4 regions of the Vibrio ziniensis genome follow, and region 3 is predicted to be linked to each of the others. Evidence: predicted binding sites of a transcription regulator. Region 3 holds the regulator's gene; each other region holds the start of a gene.
What was found. Region 3 encodes CRP, which controls carbon source genes, mostly activating them, when cyclic AMP is high. Its sites were predicted from a motif close to TGTGANNNNNNTCACA; they were not measured.
Positions count from the first base shown of each region.

Region 1: cdd (cytidine deaminase) is a predicted target of CRP. The motif match lies at 3,602-3,617, and genes of this name have one in related genera.
Region 2: recB (exodeoxyribonuclease V subunit beta) is a predicted target of CRP. The motif match lies at 2,889-2,904, and genes of this name have one in related genera.
Region 4: mlc (sugar metabolism global transcriptional regulator Mlc) is a predicted target of CRP. The motif match lies at 3,679-3,694, and genes of this name have one in related genera.

Region 1 is NZ_CP049331.1:1,314,789-1,320,401, reverse strand. Features, by position in the region: gene G5S32_RS06030 (NAD(P)H-binding protein) at 147-863, shown strand; gene sbcB (exodeoxyribonuclease I) at 1,006-2,430, shown strand; gene G5S32_RS06020 (CidA/LrgA family protein) at 2,478-2,843, shown strand; gene G5S32_RS06015 (LrgB family protein) at 2,843-3,520, shown strand; gene cdd (cytidine deaminase) at 3,722-4,609, shown strand; gene G5S32_RS06005 (bifunctional diguanylate cyclase/phosphodiesterase) at 4,679-5,613, opposite strand, start outside.
Region 2 is NZ_CP049331.1:2,497,920-2,503,532, forward strand. Features, by position in the region: gene recB (exodeoxyribonuclease V subunit beta) at 1-2,778, opposite strand, end outside; gene recC (exodeoxyribonuclease V subunit gamma) at 3,128-5,613, opposite strand, start outside.
Region 3 is NZ_CP049331.1:285,062-290,674, reverse strand. Features, by position in the region: gene G5S32_RS01285 (hydrolase) at 16-996, shown strand; gene G5S32_RS01280 (YheU family protein) at 1,103-1,312, shown strand; gene G5S32_RS01275 (phosphoribulokinase) at 1,408-2,277, shown strand; gene crp (cAMP-activated global transcriptional regulator CRP) at 2,518-3,150, shown strand; gene G5S32_RS01265 (DUF1338 domain-containing protein) at 3,356-4,150, opposite strand; gene astD (succinylglutamate-semialdehyde dehydrogenase) at 4,286-5,613, opposite strand, start outside.
Region 4 is NZ_CP049331.1:2,147,770-2,153,382, forward strand. Features, by position in the region: gene G5S32_RS09775 (error-prone DNA polymerase) at 1-1,291, shown strand, start outside; gene G5S32_RS09780 (chemotaxis protein CheV) at 1,359-2,300, opposite strand; gene mlc (sugar metabolism global transcriptional regulator Mlc) at 2,386-3,603, opposite strand; gene pyk (pyruvate kinase) at 3,937-5,382, shown strand; gene G5S32_RS09795 (patatin-like phospholipase family protein) at 5,455-5,613, opposite strand, start outside.

The DNA of each region.
Region 1 (5,613 bases), 1.0 Mb from region 3:
CTTCAATTTAGAAAAGAGATGAAGCAGTCTACTCACAAAACCTATTCAACGGCAAACCAACAAAGCCTATATAGATAAAATACTTGTATATTTTCGAGCAATTAGCGTAATTTCAAATCATTAAGTCATCACAAGTGGATACAACTATGGACAAAAACTCTATCTCATCCCCCTATAAGCCCTGCCTTATCATTGCAGGGGCATCGGGCTTAGTTGGCTCTTGTTGTCTTAAAATTTCTTTGCAAGAAAATGCTATTGAACATGTCTACACATTGAGTAGAAAACCGCTGACACCGACCACATTTCCAGAACTTACTTATAAACTTACCCAGCTGATTGACGCCAACTTAAACGTAAAACATTGGGACGATGACGATGTTCGTCCACAGCTAGGCGTCATTGCCCTCGGCACGACCTTAAAACAAGCAGGCTCAAAACAAGGATTAGAGAAAGTCGATTTTGAATTGGTTTGTCACGTTGCTCAGCAAATGAAACTATTAGGTGTTGAACGACTAGCCGTCGTTTCTAGCTATGGCGCTCATAAAAGGTCAGGTTCTCACTACCTACGCTGTAAAGGTCGGATGGAAGAAGCTATTCGACAACTCGGTTTTGCTCATGTCACTTTTGTCAGACCAGGGCCTTTAGTCGGAAAGAGAAGCATAGCTAGAACGGATGAAGTGCTGGTACAAAAAGCAATGGCAGTAGGCAAATACTTATTATTCGGCAAGCTTAAGAATCTGGCGCCAATCAAAGCCGAAGATGTGGCTCAGAGTATGCTGTACAGCCTGTTCGATAAACAGACTAAGTCCGTCTCTGTTCTCGACAGCATAGCCATGCAAAACATGCTCAACAAATATCGCTGATTTAAGTGTAAATTTGAGCGATTATTAACCAGGCAACAACTCTACTGACCGAACATGTAATTACAACCTGCCATGATGATTGCTTAGTCGTATAGGGGATGTTCTAATACCAACAAATCTTTCAACGATTTGGTAACCACAAATGCAGCAGGAACACTTGCCAACATACTTCTTTTTTGACTACGAAACTTGGGGCACTAGCCCAGCGAAAGATCGTCCTAGTCAGTTTGCTGGCGTACGCACCGATATGGATTTCAATATTATCGGAGAACCATTAGTTATCTACTGCCAATTACCTTCCGATTATTTGCCAGCGCCGGAAGCCGCGTTGATTACAGGTATTACGCCGCAAAAAGCCATGGCACAAGGGTTATCTGAGCCCGAATTCATCGCGCGCATCCACAACGAACTGTCTCAACCGAATACCACTAGCCTTGGTTACAACAGCATTCGATTTGATGACGAAGTGACCCGTTATACTTGCTATCGCAACTTTTTCGATCCGTACTCTTGGAGTTGGCAGAACAACAATTCACGTTGGGACTTACTGGACATCATGCGTGCTTGTCATGCCCTTCGTCCAGAAGGCATTGCGTGGCCAGAGAACGAAGAGGGATTTGCTAGCTTCAAACTTGAACATCTATCTAAAGCTAATGGCATAGAACATGAAAATGCACACGATGCAATGGCAGACGTTATTGCTACCATCGAACTAGCAAAAAGGGTAAAAGCAGCTCAACCAAAGTTGTTTGATTACTTCTTTACCATGCGCCACAAACGCAAACTCACTGAACTCGTAGATATCGTCAACATGACACCTCTCATGCATGTCTCTGGCATGTTAGGCAGAGAGTGCCAATATACAAGTTGGATCGTGCCTATTGCTTGGCATCCCACCAATCAAAATGCAGTGATAGTGGCGGACTTAGCGAAGAATCCACAACCTTTGATTGATTTGTCTAGCGAAGAGCTTCACACGCGTCTTTATACAAAACATGATGAACTGGCACCTGATGAACTCCCAGTCCCAGTGAAGCTAGTGCATCTAAATAAATGCCCTATTCTCGCGCCTGCAAAGACGCTCACCGCCGAGAATGCCGACAAAATTGGTATTAACCGTGAGCAGTGTTTAGCTAATTTGGCGCTGATTCGTCAGCATCCAGAAATCAGAGAAAAACTGGTGGTACTGTTTTCAATCGATCGTGAATATGAACAAAGCAATGATGTCGATACTCAGCTGTACGATGGTTTCTTCTCACCAGCTGACAAGGCTGCAATGGATATCATACGTAACACGCCACCAGAAAACTTAGGTGCTCTGGACATTACTTTCGCGGATAAACGCATCGAACCGCTACTGTTTCGTTATCGAGCTCGTCATTATCCTTGGACTTTGGATGAGACAGAGCAGCGACGCTGGGCTAATCATTGCCGTGATTTTTATGAATCACGCATTGAAGATTACATGCTCAATTTAGAGAACTTAGTTCATGAGCATGAGAGTGACGAAAAGAAAATCGCTATTTTAAAATCCGTTTATCAATACGTCGAAAAACTCGTTTCCTAGGACTATCAGCCCTAGTTTTATGTACTTATTAATGGCAACAACGTTTCATGGCTCAAACCGCACTTAAATATCTTGTTTCTATGGGAATGATTTTTCTCTGTTTGCTGGCAGGGAACAATCTTCAATCTTGGTTGGACATATCTATTCCGGGTAGCATCATCGGCATGTTGATCCTCTTCGGGCTCATGGCAAGCGGGCTATTACCTTCCACTTGGGTTAAGCCAAGTGCTAGCTTGTTTATTCGCTACATGGTTCTGCTATTTATTCCAATCAGCGTTGGACTTATGGTTCATTTAGATATGTTGATGGATAACATCTGGGCAATTTTGGCCAGCGCTATAGGTGGGACAACCATTGTGCTTGTTGTGCTCGCATTCTCTCTTGATCGTTTACTAAAGAAAGGGGGTGAATGATGTGGTTGTTAGTCACCATTGCTGTATTCTTTTTTGCGCGTTGGGCGGCACGCAAGCTTAACTCACCTTTTGCAAACCCTTTGTTAATCAGCATCGGCATTATCATTCCAACTCTGATTTTGCTTAAAGTTCCTTATGAAACTTACGCTCTAGATAATCAGTGGGTGAACTATTTACTCCAGCCAGCCGTGGTTGCATTGGCGTATCCATTGTACGAGCAACTGCCTCAGATTCGAGCCAATTGGAAAATCATTATGCTAGCTTGTGGCGTGGGCAGTGCGATGTCTATGCTTACTGCAGGATTAATTGCCGCTGCCATGCATACCGATATTGCTTTGATTGCAGCATTAATGGGCAAATCAGTTACCACACCTATTGCTATGGAAGTGGCGAGTAACTTAGGTGGTGAGCCAGCCATTGCTGCTATTATGGTTCTACTTGTAGGCGTGTTTGGCGCTATCATGGCTTACCCAATTTATAACCTACTTAATATTACCCACCCAATAGCTCGAGGGCTGACAATGGGTAATATTTCCCATGCACTTGGCACAGCAACTTGTGCTGAGAAGGATCAAAGAGACGCCGCTTTTAGCTCACTCGCATTAGTAGTATGTGGCGTGATTACCTCCGTCCTAGCACCAAGTCTTTTTGCTTTTGTTCTTTGGTTTGCGAGCTAACCTAATCTCATGAAATATAATTTGGCTCAGAAAATACTTAGCCTTTGTTCTAAGCCAAATTACTTTCCACCTTTTAATATGTGTGATATCACTCTAATTATGAAAACGTGAAACGCGTTACATTCATTAATGAGATTTTGATCTCAGTAAATCTAGCATATTCCCCTACACTAAAGCTCAATGTATTAATTAGGAATATCTATGAAAGGCCGTATTGAACAGGCATTAGCAGACATGCAACAACCGATGGCAGCGTTTTTAGCGCCTATCGTACTCGCTGATGATTTTGACGCGACATTATCTCCTGACCAATTCAAGCAGCTACTCTCCGTTTCGGAAATAAGTGATGCAGACCTTCGTATTGCGCTCTTGCCTCTTGCTGCCGCTTTTGCTTACGTGCCTATTTCGAAATTCTATGTTGGTGCACTAGCTCGTGGGTTGTCAGGCCGTATTTACTTCGGTGGAAATATGGAGTTCTCTAAAGTTCAAATGGGACAAACCATCCACGCGGAACAAGCTGCAATCAGCCATGCATGGATAAAAGGTGAAGAAGGCATCAGTGATATTACGGTTAACTACAGCCCATGTGGTCACTGCCGACAGTTTATGAATGAGCTGACGACCTCAAAGAGCTTGATGATCCAGCTGCCAAAACGTGACGCTAATTCACTGCAATACTACTTGCCGGAATCTTTCGGTCCTGCTGACTTAGGTATCACGACGGTATTAATGCATAAAAACGATCACGGTTATAGCTGCGAAAATTCAGACCCACTCGTTCAATCTGCCATTTCAGCATTAAATACCAGTTACGCACCGTATTCTGAAAACCTAAGCGGTGTAGCTTTGAAATCAAAATCAGGCAAATGCTACTTGGGTGCTTATGCAGAAAATGCTGCGTTCAACCCTAGCCTTCCGCCGCTGCAAGTTGCCTTGATTCAGATGCGTATGGCTGGTGAGTCATTTGACAACATAGAAGCGGCCACATTAGCGGAACTAAAGAAAGGTAGTGTTAGCCATTTGGTTGATACCAAAGCGACGCTCGCATCGCTTAATCCACAGTTAGAAGTGAGTTACATCGAGCTCTAAGCTAGAAGTAGAAAGTAGAAAGCCAGACTGTTGTCTGGCTTTTTTGTCTAATCAACTTCACTCGTTATCTCATCGAGCAAATTTTTCCAACGCACTCTCTTTATCCATGGGTTTAAAGAAGTAGTAGCCTTGCACTTCATCCACGTTCCAAACATTGAGTTTACGAAGCTGTGAAGCATTTTCTACACCTTCTGCCACAGTGGTCATTCCTAACTCCTGAGACATATGGATGATGTTTCTAACCAGTGATTTGGCTTTATCGTTGGTTTCCAGAGCATCAATGTAGGATTTATCGAGTTTGATAATATCCAATGGGAAGTTACATAAAGAGCTGAATGATGAATACCCTGTGCCGAAATCATCCAAGGCAAGCTGTACACCGAGAGATTTAATCACATCCATACGGTCAATAATCTCTTCTTCACTGCCCAACAGAATACTCTCTGTCAGTTCTAACACCAGCTGCCCTTGGGTTAACTGATATTTTTTAATCATTTTAGTCAAGGTTTCGACCAAACTCTTATGATTAAAATGCGGACTGGAAAGGTTCACATGGATGCTTAATCGATTCTGAGACGACGAGGTGCTTTTCTGCTGAATCTCTTTAATAAACTGGCATGCCTGATCGAGAATGGACTCTCCCAATTCCACAATCAAACGTCGCTGCTCAGCCAACGGAATAAACACACCCGGTGGAATCATACCTAAAGACGGGTGTTTCCACCTTGCCAATGCTTCAAAGCCGACAACTTGACCGTTGCTCGCATTCACTATTGGCTGATAGAAAGGCACTATTTCGTTATTTTTCAGAGCCAGCATGATGTCACGATTCAACGACAACGACTCTTTAGAGCGAACCTTCAATTCTTCATCAACAATCACTAAGCCTTTTTTGCTCGCGGCTTTGATTTCGGTCAGCGCATAAAGCCCTACATAACTGAAATTTTCAAAGCTATCGAAGTGTGAAGATGACGGAACCAAGGCGGATTTCAGACCAATATCGA
Region 2 (5,613 bases), 990 kb from region 3:
CAAGCCTGAATAACTGGTAATGCGCCAATAGCGGTCAATCTCACTGTTTAGCTCTTTGGCTTTAAGCTCTGGCAACGGATCTACAACTGGTGTGAAGATGGTGTCGAGAGGTTCTGGAGGAGAGGTAACCAAGACGCAAGATAACTTGTTTGCATGTGCTTCCACGGATTGAGTAAGAAGATCGATTCCGCCTTCTTGCGCGTTTTGTAAAAGATGACCGATAGCACTGTGGTGCACACCCGTTGGCTCTTTAGTTGAACGACCATTGCGTAATGGTGCGACACCGATAAAACAGCCATAGACAGAACGCGTTAGTGCCACATAAATCAAACGTAAATCTTCAGCCAAACGTTCTTTGTCCGCCTGTTGCAACGCTTGTTTATCGCCAGTGATATCAAGCAGAGTCTGACCACTATTGCTGTCGTAATATTTGCCTTCGCTCGCTTCTCGGTAACTCACCACAAATGGTAGAAACACTAAATCGTATTCCAAACCTTTGGATTTATGGATAGTGACGATCTGTACTAAGTTTCTTTCGGACTCAAGACGTTGGATGGCGTCGTCGTTGCCTCCCATTCCTTGTTCAGCATCGCTAATTGTCTGAGCGAGCCAACGCAGCAAACCGTGGTCACTGTCGATATCTTGAGTCGCTTGTTGCAACAATTCACTGATGTGCATGAAATCGGTAAGATTTCGTTCGCCATCCACCTCTTCCAACCAGCGTTCGGCAATATGACGAAGGCTTAAAACCGAGCGCAGCATTGGCAGCACACCCCGTTCAACCCAAAGCCGGCGATACTGTTTAAATTGGTTAACAGCGTTTTCCCACTCGTTTTCATCGTTATTGAGTGCATCAAGTTGTTTGGAGTTCAGAGCAAACAGCGGAGAAGCTAATGCTGCACGTAATGCTCTGTCATTTTCTGGTGTCAGCACCGCTTGTAGCAAACGTTGAATATCTTGAGCAATCGAGCTGGTAAATACACTGTCACGGTTAGACAAATACACACTGGCAATACCTTGTTTAGCCAAGGCTTCTTTAATCATTCGACCTTCGTTACCCGTTCTCACCAGTACCGCAATGTCACCCGCCTGAATGCTTTTACCGTTACTACTACTTTTACCGTTACTACTACTTTTACCGTTAACAAACAGCGCCTTATTTTGCTGTGCCGCAGTCAAAATGGTCTGTATTTGGCTTGCTGTTGCCTGCGCCATCACTTCTAAATAGTTGCCTTTGGTTACTGGAGAACCATCCGCTTCTTGTAGCCAATAGGTCAACGCAGGTTGCTTCTCTCCATTCAGTAGCCACTCTTTTTTTGCCGCAAAAGGGTTGGCATCGACAGGCAAAAAAGGAATATCGCTGTCGTAAATAAACGGACTATCTGGCAACTCAAACACTTGGTTCACGGCTGCCACCATATCCGAGCTTGAGCGCCAGTTGGTGCCTAATGTGTAGTGCGCTGCCACCTGATTGCGCGCTTTGATATAGGTAAAAATATCTGCGCCACGGAATGCGTATATTGCCTGCTTAGGGTCACCAATCATAAACAGACCACATTCAGGTGTGTTCAGATAGATACGGCTAAAAATGCTGTATTGCAGCGGATCGGTATCTTGGAATTCATCGATCATCGCAACCGGGTAAAGATGACGAATGCGTTCAGCCAACAAACCTTGCTCATCACCATCAATAGAGGCAGAAAGCTGGCTTAAAAGATCATCAAACGACAACCACTGTTTACTTGCTTTAGCTTTTGCCAGCATGGCTCGACAGTGATGGATAGCGTGTGCTGTTAAAGGCGCTTCAATCGTGATTGGCTGTGCTTTGAACTGCTCGATGACGTTAAAAACTTCAAGTAGTGGCGGATTACCCTTCTTAGATTTTTCCAATAGTTGGCTTTGAGCAAAGTCAGATAGTGCTTCAGGCACCAGCAAATCATGCGTTGCCGAACTCGCCCACTGAGTCAGGCTTTCAATCCTTTTTAGCAAGGCATTTTGCGAGTTTTTATGCAGATCGGAGCCTGTAATGCTCGGTTCTATTTCTTCCAATGCACTCAGCCATTGCTGCTTAATGGCGTCAATTTTAGCCAAATTTTGCTGGTGTAAACCGGCAAGGTCACCGTCCATCATCGGCGTGGTCAGAGACAAGGGTATACCCGTTAAATAACCACCAATTTTTCCTAGCAGTGCCGCTGGCGATGACCATAAACGACGGACTTCAGCGGCTAAATTGAGTGGTAGAGGGTAAAACTGACGACGCCAGTAATCTGCGACTACCTGCGCTTTGAGATGACTTTCATCGGTGACAAACTCATTACTAAAACGGCTGCCAGATTCAAACGCGTTCTGTGTCAGCATGCGTTGGCAAAAGCCGTGAATGGTATACACCGCCGCTTCATCCATCTGACGTTCTGCATCGAGCAGCAGTTTTGCCGCCTGAGCGTGATCACTGAAATCATTAAGCAGAGGTTCAATCACAGGATCGTTGCTGTGACCTCTTGAAAAGGCTAATCGTGCATCATGAATACGAGCACGGATACGATCACGCAACTCAGCGGTTGCCGCTTCGGTAAAGGTTACAACCAAGATTTGATCGACGGTTAGAGGTACTTGATGGCGATTTTGCTCATTTCCATGACCTAACAACAGACGCAAATAAAGACCAGCAATAGTAAATGTTTTACCTGTACCGGCAGAAGCTTCTATCAAACGCGCACCATGCAAAGGAAACGTCATCGCTTCGAGTGGCGTTGCTACGATATTGGAAGGAACATTCATTCTTTTATTGTGCCTTTTGTTAAAACCAAAAAGTTATGTCACTGAATTTATGTGATCTTGTTTGAGTATTTATATGTTGGTGCATGCAAATAAAAACAATCCATTGGTTATGCGAGGCTTCTCACAGAACGCACCAATATGGAACATTACACTGCACCCACTTAATGCAAACATAGTTTAAAAAATAATCACTTATAGGTTATCTAAACTGCTTGTTTTACTAAAGCTACCCGTTATCAAAACGCTGCCTGCATTAACACCGAATAATGGTCCCTCTGACCTGTGGCCGTACAGCGAACGCCCTACACCAATAATGATTTTCTGGCGGCCACTTATTTCTGTACCTCTGTTACTCATCTTTACTACCCACTCTATTAGCTTCGAATACTGCATCAGCACTATCTATTACATCAGTACTATCCATTAACTGTAGCCTTGGCGTTTGTAGTACTAAGCAAGAGAGTAATTTTGCCTGTTGAGCGAGTTCGTCATTCCAAGATGACCAAATTCGAGCGATGTACGCATTGTTCCCTTCACCAGAAGTGGCAAATCCGTCGTTAAAACACTCAGCCATTTTTTTCAAAGATTTCTCATCATCTTCAACCCATTTTCCGCGGCTAAACCCAGCTTCAATACAAGCTAGCGCTGTTTTCGGGAAATAAGCGATCGGGGATGTCATTCCTTGATAGAAAAGACGAATCAGTTCGTCCAACAGCTCTTTAGCAAGCTCTCGGCTTTCTACTGGTGGCAAGATTTGATGAAGCACACCATCTTTACGGTCATAGCCCACCAGATGAGTTTTGCTGACAAAGCCCATCGCAGCGTGACACAGATGATCTATCCATGCTGACAACAAATCTTGCGAGCGAATTGAACCACTGCGATAACGCACTAGCCCTGATTGGAAGCGTTTGGTTAACCAACCATTTAACTGAACAGGTTTAGACTCTCCAAGCACATGGCTGGTGATGTTCACTTCACAATCTTCTAGCGGTGATTGGCAGAGAAAGTGAATTTTCTCTAGCACTTCTTCAGTTTGAACTCGGTTCACTTCAAACTCTAATTCACCAAAAGCGCCAACAGGCAGTTTGCCCTGAGCTCGTTGCTGCTGGATGAAGTGATGTAATGTAGCTTCTCTATCACTTGTCGCATCTACGCTAAGTAACAGATCAAGCAAATTATCACGCAGTTGATAGCTATTCAGACCATCCAGTGCGAACGGCTCATCATCTTCCATCACCGCTAAAGGCGGTTCGAAAACCACTTTTAAGCGACGATTGAAAAAGTACTGAACTGGCAATCGCCAAAAACGCTGTAGCTCAACCAAATCCAGATCTAACGGATAAGTCGCATCCAGTAAGTAATCATCCAATGGCAGATTGAATTCGCCAGCTGGAGTACCCTGACGCTGCGCCACAGGCAGCCACTCTTTTGCGTAGCTTCCTGCTTCACTTAAAAATGTTTGTGGACTGAATGGCACCAAAGTGTGAACAGTGGAAATCTTATCCACCAACTTTTTGCCTGAGTCATCACTTGGCAGAGATTCATCGCCAGATAAACAGTAGTTCTGCTGACAATATTCGAGTAATTCACTCACCAACACCGATGGAACACGCTCAGTATTGTCTTGAATGGAACGTCCAACGTAGCTGATATATAGTTTTTGCTGCGCAGAGAGCATCGCTTCCAAGAACAGGTATCTATCATCATCACGGCGTGAACGATCGCCTCTTCGAGTTCGACCATTCATTAAATCAAAGCCTTCCGGCGGCATAGAACGAGGGTAAACGCCATCATTCATTCCTAACAAACAGACCGCTTTGAATGGGATAGAACGCATTGGCATCAAAGTACAGAAGTTCACTTGCCCGGCTAAAAAGCGCTGACTAACTCGTGTACCCGACAGCTTGTTATTGAGGTATTCGCTGATGATCGCTGGCGCGATATCTTCGCAATAACCTGCATCAACCAGCTGCTCTTTTAATGAAACTAGCGTATCGCGAATGGATTTCAGCGCCATTTCACCATCCAGATCGACAGCGAAGAAATCATCAAGCAAGTTGTTCAATACTTCCCGCCAGTCATCTATCGACTGAGTTTGAGTCAGTAAGGTTCGGTAACGGCTCACGGTTTCAATAAAGCGCGCCAATTTGCCAGCAAGTTCAGCGCTCATGCCCTGAACTTCGTTATAAGGCGCATACACACTGTCGCCATGTTCAAACAGGCTGGTTGATGTCGGCATCGCGTAGCCAAGCAACATACGAGAAAGTCCAAACTGCCAGGTATTTTGATCTGTGTCTGGAAGATCAAATTCTTGAGCAGTAGTACTGTCCAATCCCCAGCGAATACCTGACTCTTCAACCCAACGTTTTACCAATTCAAATTCGCTTTCATCCAATGCAAAACGACTCATCATCGCTGGCGTTTCTAACAGCTCTAACAGCTCAGACGCCAAACAGCGAGAATGCGGCAAATTCACCAACTGGATGAAAGCATTTAAGATTGGACTCTCTTGATTGGCTGTTCGGTCTGAAATCGAGTACGGGATAAAACGTTCACCGGGCGCATTACCGAACACCGCCTGAATATAGGGGCTGTAGGCATTGATATCCGCCACCATCACAATCACATCTCGCGGCTTCAATGTCGGATCACGGTCAAACATGGCTAACAGTTCATCATGCAGCACTTCCACTTCTCGCATCGGGCTGTGGCAAGCATGAATAGTTAACGAGCCATCTTGACCGTGGATGGTCGGTTTATGAGTGCTGCTATCGAGGATGTGATCATCTTGATGCTCTTCAAGATGCAAAATGTCCGCTTGTAACTGTTGAA
Region 3 (5,613 bases):
TTTGATGGTTGGACAATGACCCAATTTGTTGCCGCTACAGGCTTGAAGAACCCGCATCTACAAACATTAGTTCCACGCTTTATTCGTAAGAAAGCGTTATTCGAACCTATTTGGCAAACATTAGATACGCCAGACGGTGATTTTCTCGATCTTGCATGGAGCGAAGACGCGCATAACGAAAGTGCATCTAAAAAGCCTATCTTCATTTTATTTCATGGCCTGGAAGGATGTTTTTACAGTCCTTATGCTAATGGATTAATGCAGGCGTTCGCCCAAGATGGCTGGTTATCGGTCATGATGCACTTTCGCGGCTGTAGCGGTAAGCCTAATAATCTGGCTCGTGCATACCATTCAGGTGAAGTAGAAGATGCTCGCTTTGTTCTGGAATATCTGAGAGAACATTTCCCAAATCGCACCATTATCGCAACAGGTATTTCATTAGGCGGTAATATGTTAGTCAACTATTTGGCTGATTATAACCAAGACCCTATAGTTACTGCTGCGACAGTAGTCTCTGCGCCTTTGGATTTAGCCGCTTGCGCTCAGCGCATTGAGCACGGATTTTCCAAAGTTTATCGCCGCTATCTGGTCTCTTCACTAAAAAACAGCGCAATGAAAAAGCACCATCTGCTCAAAGGTGAATTAGGGCTTTCCTATCAAAGCATTAAACGTGTCACTCACCTGAGCGACTTCGACGATTTAATTACTGCACCACTGCATGGATTTAAGGACTCACAAGACTATTATGAGAAGTGCTCTGGCATCAATAAGCTACAGCAAATCAAAGTCCCGACTCAGATCATTCATGCCAAAGATGACCCATTTATGAACGATGCTGTGATTCCCAAATTTATCCTGCCTGACAACATCGACTATCGTTTATTTGAGCAAGGTGGGCACGTCGGTTTCGTGTCCGGAAGTATTTTAAAACCAGAATTTTGGTTAGAAAAAGCATTACCTGCTTACTATGCAAGCTTAAAAGATATTGAAGTATGACCCTTCATCATGATCAATAAAGCGTTATAGCAGACCTGTAAATAAGTAATAAGCTAACGTACTCTTTATAGTCAGCAACAATACAATTTAGATTTACGAGTAAATTATGATCGTACCTTGGCAAGAAATTGCACCCGAAACGTTAGACAATCTCATCAGCGAGTTTGTGCTCAGAGAAGGGACTGATTACGGCGAAGTTGAGATCTCTTTGAAGCACAAAGTAGACCAAATAAAAGCCCTATTAAGGAGTGGTGAAGCGGTTATCGTTTATTCAGAGTTACACGAAAGTGTTGATATCAAAGTTACTAATCGATAATCAGTGACAACTGAAATTCCATGGTATAGTGGCTGCAGCTTGGGCGATGACAATGTTTCAGCGCCTTATCTTAGGATTTATGGACAAGGTTAGTCATGTCAGCAAAACACCCAATTATTGCCGTAACTGGTTCATCAGGTGCAGGCACTACTACAACGTCAGAAGCATTCCGCAAAATGTTCAATATGATGAGTGTCAAACCCGCTTGGGTTGAAGGTGATAGCTTTCACCGCTTCACTCGCCCTGAAATGGACATTGAAATTCGTAAAGCCCGTGAACAGGGTCGCCATATTAGTTATTTCGGCCCAGAAGCGAACGATTTTGCTACTTTAAGCGAATTTTTCCGCCAATACGGTAAAGCCGGAACAGGTCAAATTCGACGCTACTTGCATACCTTCGATGAAGCGGTTCCCTATAATCAAATGCCCGGTACGTTTACGCCTTGGCAAGACCTGCCAACCAATACCGATGTACTGTTCTATGAAGGTCTACACGGTGGCGTGGTAGACGGCGAAGTCAATGTAGCTCAGCACGTCGATTTCTTGATAGGCATGGTGCCCATTGTCAACCTTGAGTGGATTCAGAAATACGTTCGAGATACACGCGACAGAGGTCATTCTCGCGAAGCGGTCATGGATTCCATCGTTCGTTCAATGGACGACTATTTGAACTACATTACGCCGCAGTTTTCACGCACCCACATCAACTTCCAGCGAGTCCCCACTGTTGATACCTCTAACCCACTTAATGCCAAAGGTATCCCTAGTCTGGACGAAAGTTTTGTAGTCATTCGCCTACGAGGCATTAAAAATGTCGATTTCCCATATTTACTGGCAATGATAGATGGATCATTTATGTCTCGTCACAATACCATTGTTGTGCCAGGTGGAAAAATGAGTTTTGCTATGGAATTAATAGTAAGACCAATCCTACAACAACTCATTGAGACAGGGAAAATTGGCTAATCGAAACACTGTTTTAGAGTTTAGTTTCGATACCGTGACCATGTGCACATTTTTGCGTACAAAATCGCGGCAGTGACACGATTAAAATCAAGAAAAAGTTGCCGAAAAAGGATACTATTCTTAACCGAAACATAAGATAGCTTGCAGCGACCATAAAGTCCTCTTATTCTAGTAATCCTATTTTAAGCTTTGCTAAATATGGATAGCAGCAAGCGTACCCTGCAGAGGAAGTGAGATATTATGGTTCTAGGTAAACCTCAAACCGACCCAACATTAGAGTGGTTTCTTTCACATTGTCACATTCATAAGTACCCTTCAAAAAGCACGCTAATTCATGCGGGCGAGAAAGCAGAAACTTTGTACTACATTGTTAAAGGTTCTGTTGCGGTACTGATTAAAGATGAAGAAGGAAAGGAAATGATCCTTTCTTACCTAAACCAAGGTGATTTCATCGGTGAACTTGGCTTGTTTGAAGAAGGTCAAGAGCGTACAGCATGGGTTCGTGCTAAGTCTCCATGTGAAGTTGCGGAAATTTCATTTAAGAAATTCCGTCAGCTTATCCAAGTAAACCCAGATATTTTGATGCGTCTTTCAGGTCAGATGGCTCGCCGTCTACAAGTAACAAGCCAGAAAGTTGGTGACCTTGCGTTCCTAGACGTAACAGGCCGTATTGCTCAGACGCTACTTAACCTAGCGAAACAACCTGATGCAATGACTCACCCAGACGGTATGCAGATCAAGATTACTCGTCAAGAGATCGGCCAAATCGTTGGCTGTTCACGTGAGACAGTTGGTCGAATTCTGAAGATGCTTGAAGAGCAGAACCTAATTTCAGCTCACGGTAAGACTATCGTTGTCTACGGAACTCGCTAATAGTTAACGCTATTACAAAAATTCAAAAGCCACCCTTGCGGTGGCTTTTTTATTCTGCCTTTTTCTACTGTCTCTCAGTCACAGGTCTCTATACCATTCTGGAAAATTTCTTGATCAGTGAATGGGCGTCGATGCTCAATCTGATCATTTTTATCTAGAATGGTATTACTCTTCTCCTTTCGAAATGGAGGAAAATTATCCAGTTCTATTTACTATCGGTACTTTCAAAAATCTTATCTGCAGATGCCGCAACAAAGCCTGTATAAAGCTCTCCATTCGCCATTGGATAACGCTTAGCAAACTCGTAGAAACCACCAGGAACCGTTTCAGTGCTGTCACTGAAGGTTACGGATACCTTATCTGCCATGGTTGAAGACTGCTCAAGTAGAACCTCAGGAGTTCCTTTGACTTCACCGCCAGACTCATTGATGGTGAAGCCAGCATTGCGCAGATGATCATTCACCTGTTTCACTTCAGTAAATGCCTTGAGCTGATTAACGTTAACCGTGAAGTGATTCGCACCATAGCCATGAGCCGCTAACCAAGAGGCGTATTCACTCTCTTGCGCTAGCACTTGATAATCAGCAAAGCTAATATCCCATAAGCGACCACCGTAAAGGAATGCATCGCCTTCGAGCTTTGTTACATCTACCTTCGCAACCAATTTGGCAACAATCTCTTGTAACTGTGGTGAACACTCTTCTACTTTCAGCTCACTGATAAATACTTTTGGCTGAAGCGGATCTGGATGCTCATAGTGTTTAGCGACCAGCTTTTTGCTTTCAAAAACATAGTCACCAACCGCTTTATAGCCGAGAGCTAAGAAAGGCTTTGCTAACGTTTCTAGACCAAGAGGCGCAACATTGAAGGTTCGTAGTGCAATATGGTCATTGATTAGCGCTTCATCTTCTTCTAGCAAGCTATGAACTTTATCGGCTGAAGGACAAAGGCGAGTAATGTAGTCATTCCACAGTGATTGAAACAGAACTTCTGGCGTCATAGTGCCTCCTTGGCTGCATGAACACGACGTATTGGATTGGAAAAAGCTTATTTAAGCCAAGTACTATTAAGTGATTATTTATTCTGACGTTATTAGTAAACAGGCTTCACCTTTCGTGAAGCCTGAATAATTTTGTTATAGCTCTACACCTGGGCTTAGTGTCGCAGGAAGCTCGGTTGCAGAACCTTCCATTGACGCCATTGGGTATGCACAATAATCCGCTGCGTAGAATGCGCTTGGACGTAGGTTACCTGAAGCCCCAGGGCCACCAAATGGAGCATCGCCACTCGCACCTGTTAGCTGACGGTTGCGGTTAACGATACCTGCACGAATGTGGTCTACGAAGTATTCCCACTCGGCATCGTCGGTAGTCACAAGACCAGCAGACAGACCAAAACGAGTATCGTTCGCCAGTTCTACTGCTTGCTCTAGTGTTTCGTAACGCACCAATTGCAGTAATGGGCCGAAGTATTCTTCGTCAGGTAGTTGGGCGATTGGCGTAACATCAATGATGCCCGGTGATACAAAAGCAGCACCTTTACTTTGCGCTTCAACAAGGCTCTTACCGCCCAGAGATTGAAGGTGAGCTTGTGCATTCAAAATAAAGTCTGCCGCCGCTTTAGAGATTTGTGGACCCATGAACGGTGCTGGCTCAGCAAATGGTTGATCCATACGAAGCTTCTTCGTTGCTTCTACTAAGCGAGCAACCAACTCATCACCTTTCGCCCCCACAGGGATGTATAGACGACGTGCACAAGTACAACGTTGACCGGCACTGATAAATGCAGATTGTATGATTGTATAAACCGTCGCGCTTAGGTCACCAAACTGTTCAGAAATCACCATTGGGTTATTGCCGCCCATTTCGAGAGCGAGCATCTTGTCTGGTTGACCCGCAAATTGGCGATGTAGGATATGACCCGTATTGGCACTCCCAGTAAACAGTAGACCATCAATACCTTTTGATTGAGCTAGAGCGATACCGGTTTCTTTACCACCTTGTACAAGGTTAATAACACCTGCTGGCAGACCAGCCGCTTGCCAAAGTTTCATCGTTACTTCAGCAGTCCATGGAGTTTGCTCAGAAGGCTTAAATACCACTGTGTTACCCGCTAGTAGCGCAGGAACAATATGACCATTTGGCAAATGACCAGGGAAGTTGTAAGGACCAAATACCGCCATAACGCCTAGAGGACGGTGACGCAATACAATTTGGTTACCCGCCGCTTCACGCACGGTTTCACCAGTGCGGTCATGGTACGCACGGATAGAGATAGCAATTTTGCCCGCCATCGCTGCAGCTTCAGTGCGAGTTTCCCAAATCGGTTTACCCGTCTCTTTTGCGATAACTTCTGCAATTTGCTCACTGTTCTCTTTAATCTTTTCGGCAAAAGCAAGTACAACCTTTTCACGCTCGGCGAAAGGCAGTTTTTTCCAGCTAACAAATGCACTGCGAGCAGAAG
Region 4 (5,613 bases), 1.3 Mb from region 3:
CCTAGTCATTCAAATTGCCATTGTTCGTCCCGGCCCTATTCAGGGAGATATGGTGCACCCATTTCTTAAACGAAGGAATCATATTGAGGAGCCTTCTTACCCTTCTAAAGAAGTGAAAGACGTTTTAGAACGGACGATGGGTGTTCCTATCTTTCAAGAGCAAGTGATTAAGATTGCGATGGTTGCGGCAGGTTTTAGTGGCGGAGAAGCGGATCAGCTTCGTCGCGCTATGGCGTCTTGGAAAAAGAGCGGAGAGTTGGATAAATTCAGACCCAAACTGATTGATGGCATGCTGGCTCGTGGCTATGAGAAATCGTTTGCAGAGCGAATCTACGAACAGATCTGTGGTTTTGGAGAATATGGTTTTCCGGAGAGTCACTCCGCATCTTTTGCGGTTCTGGCTTATTGCTCTGCATGGTTGAAATACTATTATCCAGAAGCATTCTATACCTCGTTACTCAATAGTTTACCGATGGGCTTTTATAGCCCATCGCAACTCATTCAGGATGCTCAAAGACATGGCATCACGGTTTTACCTGTGTGTGTAAATCAATCTGATATTGAGCATCAAGTCGTACACCACCAACAAGGTTATGCTATTCAACTCGGACTGCGGCTGGTGAAAGGATTAAGCGATTTGGGATGTAAGCAACTACTGCGCGCTCGCCCTTCTTATGGATTTCAGCATCTAAACCAACTGAAAAATGCTGCTCTTAATCAGAAAGACATGGAGTCTCTCGCTTCTGCAAATGCTCTGTATCGTTTGACGAACAACCGTTACGATACTCGTTGGGCAATTATGGACTCCCTTTCTGACCTGCCACTATTTGAAAGCTATCAAGAAAAGGAGCGCCAGATTCAAACACCACCATCAGCGATGGAAAATCTGATTGAAGATTACGCATCTTTAGGACTCTCGCTCAACCAGCATCCAATAACGTTATTAGACAAAGCTGGTATATTGGGGAAATTCACTCGCCAAAAAGACCTGATTAATCTTCCTCATAAGTCGCTCGTTACCGTCGTTGGTGTCGTTACCGGACGCCAAGCTCCGGGTACAGCGGCTGGAGTTACGTTTTTCACTTTAGAAGATGATACCGGGAATATTAATACTGTAGTTTGGCAAGCGACAGCCCGAGCGCAGAAAGGCGCTTATATCAGTGCAAAAGTGCTTATGGTGAAAGGTATTGTCGAGAAAGAAGAGAATGTGGTGCATGTCATCGCAGGAAAGCTGATTGATATCACCGAACATTTAACGCAACTCCAAAGCCGCTCTCGTGATTTTCATTAAACGGGCTTCTACAATTCGCCATCAGACAGAGACAAAAAAGCGCTGACTGTTCAGCGCTTTTCTATTCTTATAATACTTCTCTTAACCTTTCCTGAGCCACTTGTACTAGCAAGTCTGGCTGGAACTTAGAGATGAATCGGTTACAACCCACCTTCTGCACCATAGCTTCGTTAAAGCTACCACTCAAAGAAGTATTTAACGTAATAAACAAATCTTTCATGCGAGGATCGTTACGAACTTCATGAGTTAGACGGTAACCGTCCATTTCTGGCATTTCTGCATCAGTGATCATCATTAGAAGTTCATCGTTAATGTTTTTACCTGCATCACACCAAGATTTCAATAAATTCAATGCTTCAAGGCCATCTCGACATTCAATGATATTCAAACCAAGTTGTGAAAGCGTATCTTTAATCTGGTTTCTTGCTGTTGAAGAGTCATCGACAATCAACACATTACGCCCCGCCATTTCACCCAAAATATCGTGATCAAGTAGCTCTTCAGAAATAGACACATCGTAATCAATAATCTCTGCAAGAACCTTCTCAACGTCAATAATCTCAACGATATTAGTTTGGTTTTGATCTTTAATTTGAGTAATAGCTGTCAGGTAGTTTGAACGACCTGCCGATTTTGGTGGCGGCTCAATTTCAGTCCATGCGGTATTTACAATATTACGTACTTGACCAACTAGGAATCCCTGAGTGGTACGGTTGTACTCCGTAATAATCAGGTTCTGCTCAGGTTTTTCTAATCGGGAAGGTGGAAAGCCGATCGCTTGACGCAAGTCGATGATAGGCACAGGTACTCCGCGAAGTGTCGCAACGCCCGTGATATTGCGATGGGAGCCCGGCATTTTAGTTAAAGTCGGTACTTTTATGACTTCTCTAACTTTAAATACGTTAATAGCAAACAGCTGACGACTGTTTAAGCTAAAAAGCAATAACTCAAGTCGGTTCTCGCCAACTAAGTTAGTACGTTGATCGACCGAATTTAAAACACCTGACATAAAAAATTCCGCAAACTACTAAAACCCAATAACAGTATAGCTACAAAGGATAAATGTAAATGATAGTACTGAAGGTAATTATAAATTATCCTTCTACCACCTTCATCAACAACAAACCATCATACAAAGCTTGCTTCACAAGCGCTGCACCAGGCATGGTTGCCTGCTTATAAAAACGAGATTCGACAAGTTTCAAATCTTGATGGTAAACAGGTAAGCTTTGCTCTTCAATACAATGCTGAATGGCAGGATACAGAACGTTTTTCGCTTGGTTGATAACACCACCAATAAGAATCTTTTCTGGATTGAATAAGTTGATCACGATGGCAATCGCGGAACCTAAATACGTACCAAGCTGCTCAATGACTTCCACAGCTAAAGGATCCCCCTCAGCCGCAGCGGAACAAATATCCTCAAGAGTGATTTCTGACATTTCACTTAAACTTGAAACTTCACCATTTGCGATACGCTCAGCGACTTGCTCACGAATCGCTTGAGAACTGGCAACAGTTTCAAGACAGCCAATATTGCCACAATTGCAACGCTTACCATGGCGATCAATCTGAATATGTCCAAGTTCACCAATGTTTCCGTTACGACCTTGCAGCACACGACCGTCAAGAATAATACCAGCGCCCAGGCCATGGTGAATGGATATTAAAATTGAATTATCAACATCTTGTGAATGACCAAACAATTTTTCTGCCAATGCCCATGCACGGGTATCGTTCGCAATAAATACAGGCAACCCTGTCGCTTTGTAAATTTCAGGCCCTAATGCGAGATTTTTCACATTGTAGTGAGGCATCTGCAAAACGATGCCTTTTTCAGAGTTCACTAAACCTGGCAAAGTAATCGCAATGCTCGTCACACGATCAAGCTGATCCGAATACGTCTGGAAGAACTCTTCGATTTCAAATAGGAGTCTTTGAAGAACATCGTCTTGATCGATTTCATGAATTTCAATCTTAGTGTCGATAAGAACTTCGCCACCAAGTTCATGAAGAGCTATGGTTAAATACCCTCGCCCAAGACGCATCGAGAGGAATTGCCAACCTTCATTGTTCGTTTGCAAACCAACAGCAGGACGACCACGGCTAATAGCTTCTTGAACCGTTGTTTCATGAATTAGGTGCGCATCAATAAGCTCGCGAGTAATTTTAGTAATACTTGCAGGTGCGAGTTCGCTCTCTTTCGATAAATCGATACGAGAAATAGGACCTTTTTGGTCAATCAATTTATATACACGACCAGCATTGACCTGTTTGATATGGTCAATATGGCCTGGTTGAGCCATGTACATGGTACGCTCCAGAAAACAACAACCTGCCAATTTTTTTACTTTGCGAACTAATTGTGAAGGGCTTTGGTAAATACCCGTGACCAACGTCACGTATATACTCGGAACTTTGTGTATTCAGTCAAATTGTTAGAATTGCATTGCCTAGATATGAATAGATAAAAGAAATTTTCAAAATAAAAAATAAAGTAACTGGATTGTGCATCACAGCCAAATTCCTACAAAACTATCAGACTTATGCAACAATTTTATAACGATTATCTCGAGTACTATTGAGTGCTGTTTATACTTAAAAGACCTCGATAGTTAATCTGCCCTTCACTGTAGGAGATCACCATGAGTTCAGGCCAAAGACGTACAAAAATTGTCACTACACTCGGTCCATCCACAGACAAAGAAAACGTACTAGAACAAATCATAAAGTCAGGGGCAAACGTTGTAAGAATGAACTTCTCACATGGCTCTGCAGAAGACCATAAATTGAGAGCGCAAAAAGTGCGTGAAATTGCGGCAAAACTCGATAAACACGTCGCGATATTGGGAGACTTACAAGGCCCCAAAATTCGGGTGTCTACGTTTAAAAATGGTCCAATTCAACTAAACGAAGGTGACCGATTCATCCTTGATGCCGAGCTCGCACCTGGCTTAGGAGATCAAGACTCTGTCGGTATCGACTATAAAGCCCTGCCAAAAGATGTAAAAAGAGATGACATTCTTCTGCTTGATGACGGTCGAGTACAACTGCAAGTCTTGTCGGTGGAAAATGACAAAATATACACCTCCGTGCTCATCGGCGGAGCGCTATCCAACAACAAAGGTATCAATAAAAAGGGGGGAGGATTATCCGCCGATGCGCTAACAGAAAAAGATAAGCGCGATATCCTTCTCGCCGCTGAGATAAAAGTAGACTACCTTGCAGTCTCCTTCCCCCGCAACGGTGAAGATATGAATTATGCCCGCCGCTTGGCCCGAGATGCTGGATTAGAAGCACGTTTGGTCGCTAAAGTGGAACGAGCAGAAACCGTCTCATGCGATGAAAACATTGACGATATCATCATGGCATCTGACGTCATCATGGTTGCTCGCGGAGATCTTGGCGTAGAGATCGGTGATCCTGAACTCGTTGGGGTACAAAAGAAACTGATCTATCGAGCAAAGGCTCTCAACAGAGTCGTCATCACCGCAACACAAATGATGGAATCGATGATTACAAATCCAATGCCTACTCGAGCAGAAGTAATGGACGTTGCAAACGCTGTGTTGGATGGGACAGATGCGGTGATGCTTTCAGGAGAAACAGCCGCAGGTAAATACCCAGTTGAAACAGTGAAGGCCATGGCGGAAGTCTGCATTGGCGCGGAAAAAACCATTGAATCTAACCAGCAAAACTATCGTATAGACCGTTCATTCGCTACCTCGGAAGAAACTATTGCTATGTCTACGATTTATGCGGCGAACCATTTAGAAGGAGTAAAAGCGATGGTCACGCTAACAGAATCAGGACGTACGGCGTTGATGACTTCACGTTTGAACTCTGTGCTGCCTATCTTTGCTATGTCACGCAATGAACGAGCATTAAACCGTTGTGCTCTATACAGAGGTGTTACACCTTACTATTTCGACAGTAAGCAAGAAGAAGGTTTTAATGCGGCTCAAGCTGCTTTGGAATCTCTTAGAGAGAAAAAGCTGCTAGAGTTTGGCGACTTAGTCATCATAACTCAAGGCGACATAATGGAAGTTGAAGGTTCAACCAACTGTATGCGTATCTTGCCAGTACTCTAATTCAAGCTGATTGAAGAATAACTCACTTTGAACACCATCATCAGAGTGAGTTATTCAACGGCAGGTAACAGATTAAAAATCGAGTGAACTAAAATCGGCACGAATGATGCGCTGCGCTTTGATCTCTTCGGCCTGTAAGAAGAGATTGATAAAGCGATTCCCTGCTTCTACACCCAACTCATAGTCATGTAATAATTCTTCCTTATTACTCATCAACGAAGTGGATTTCAG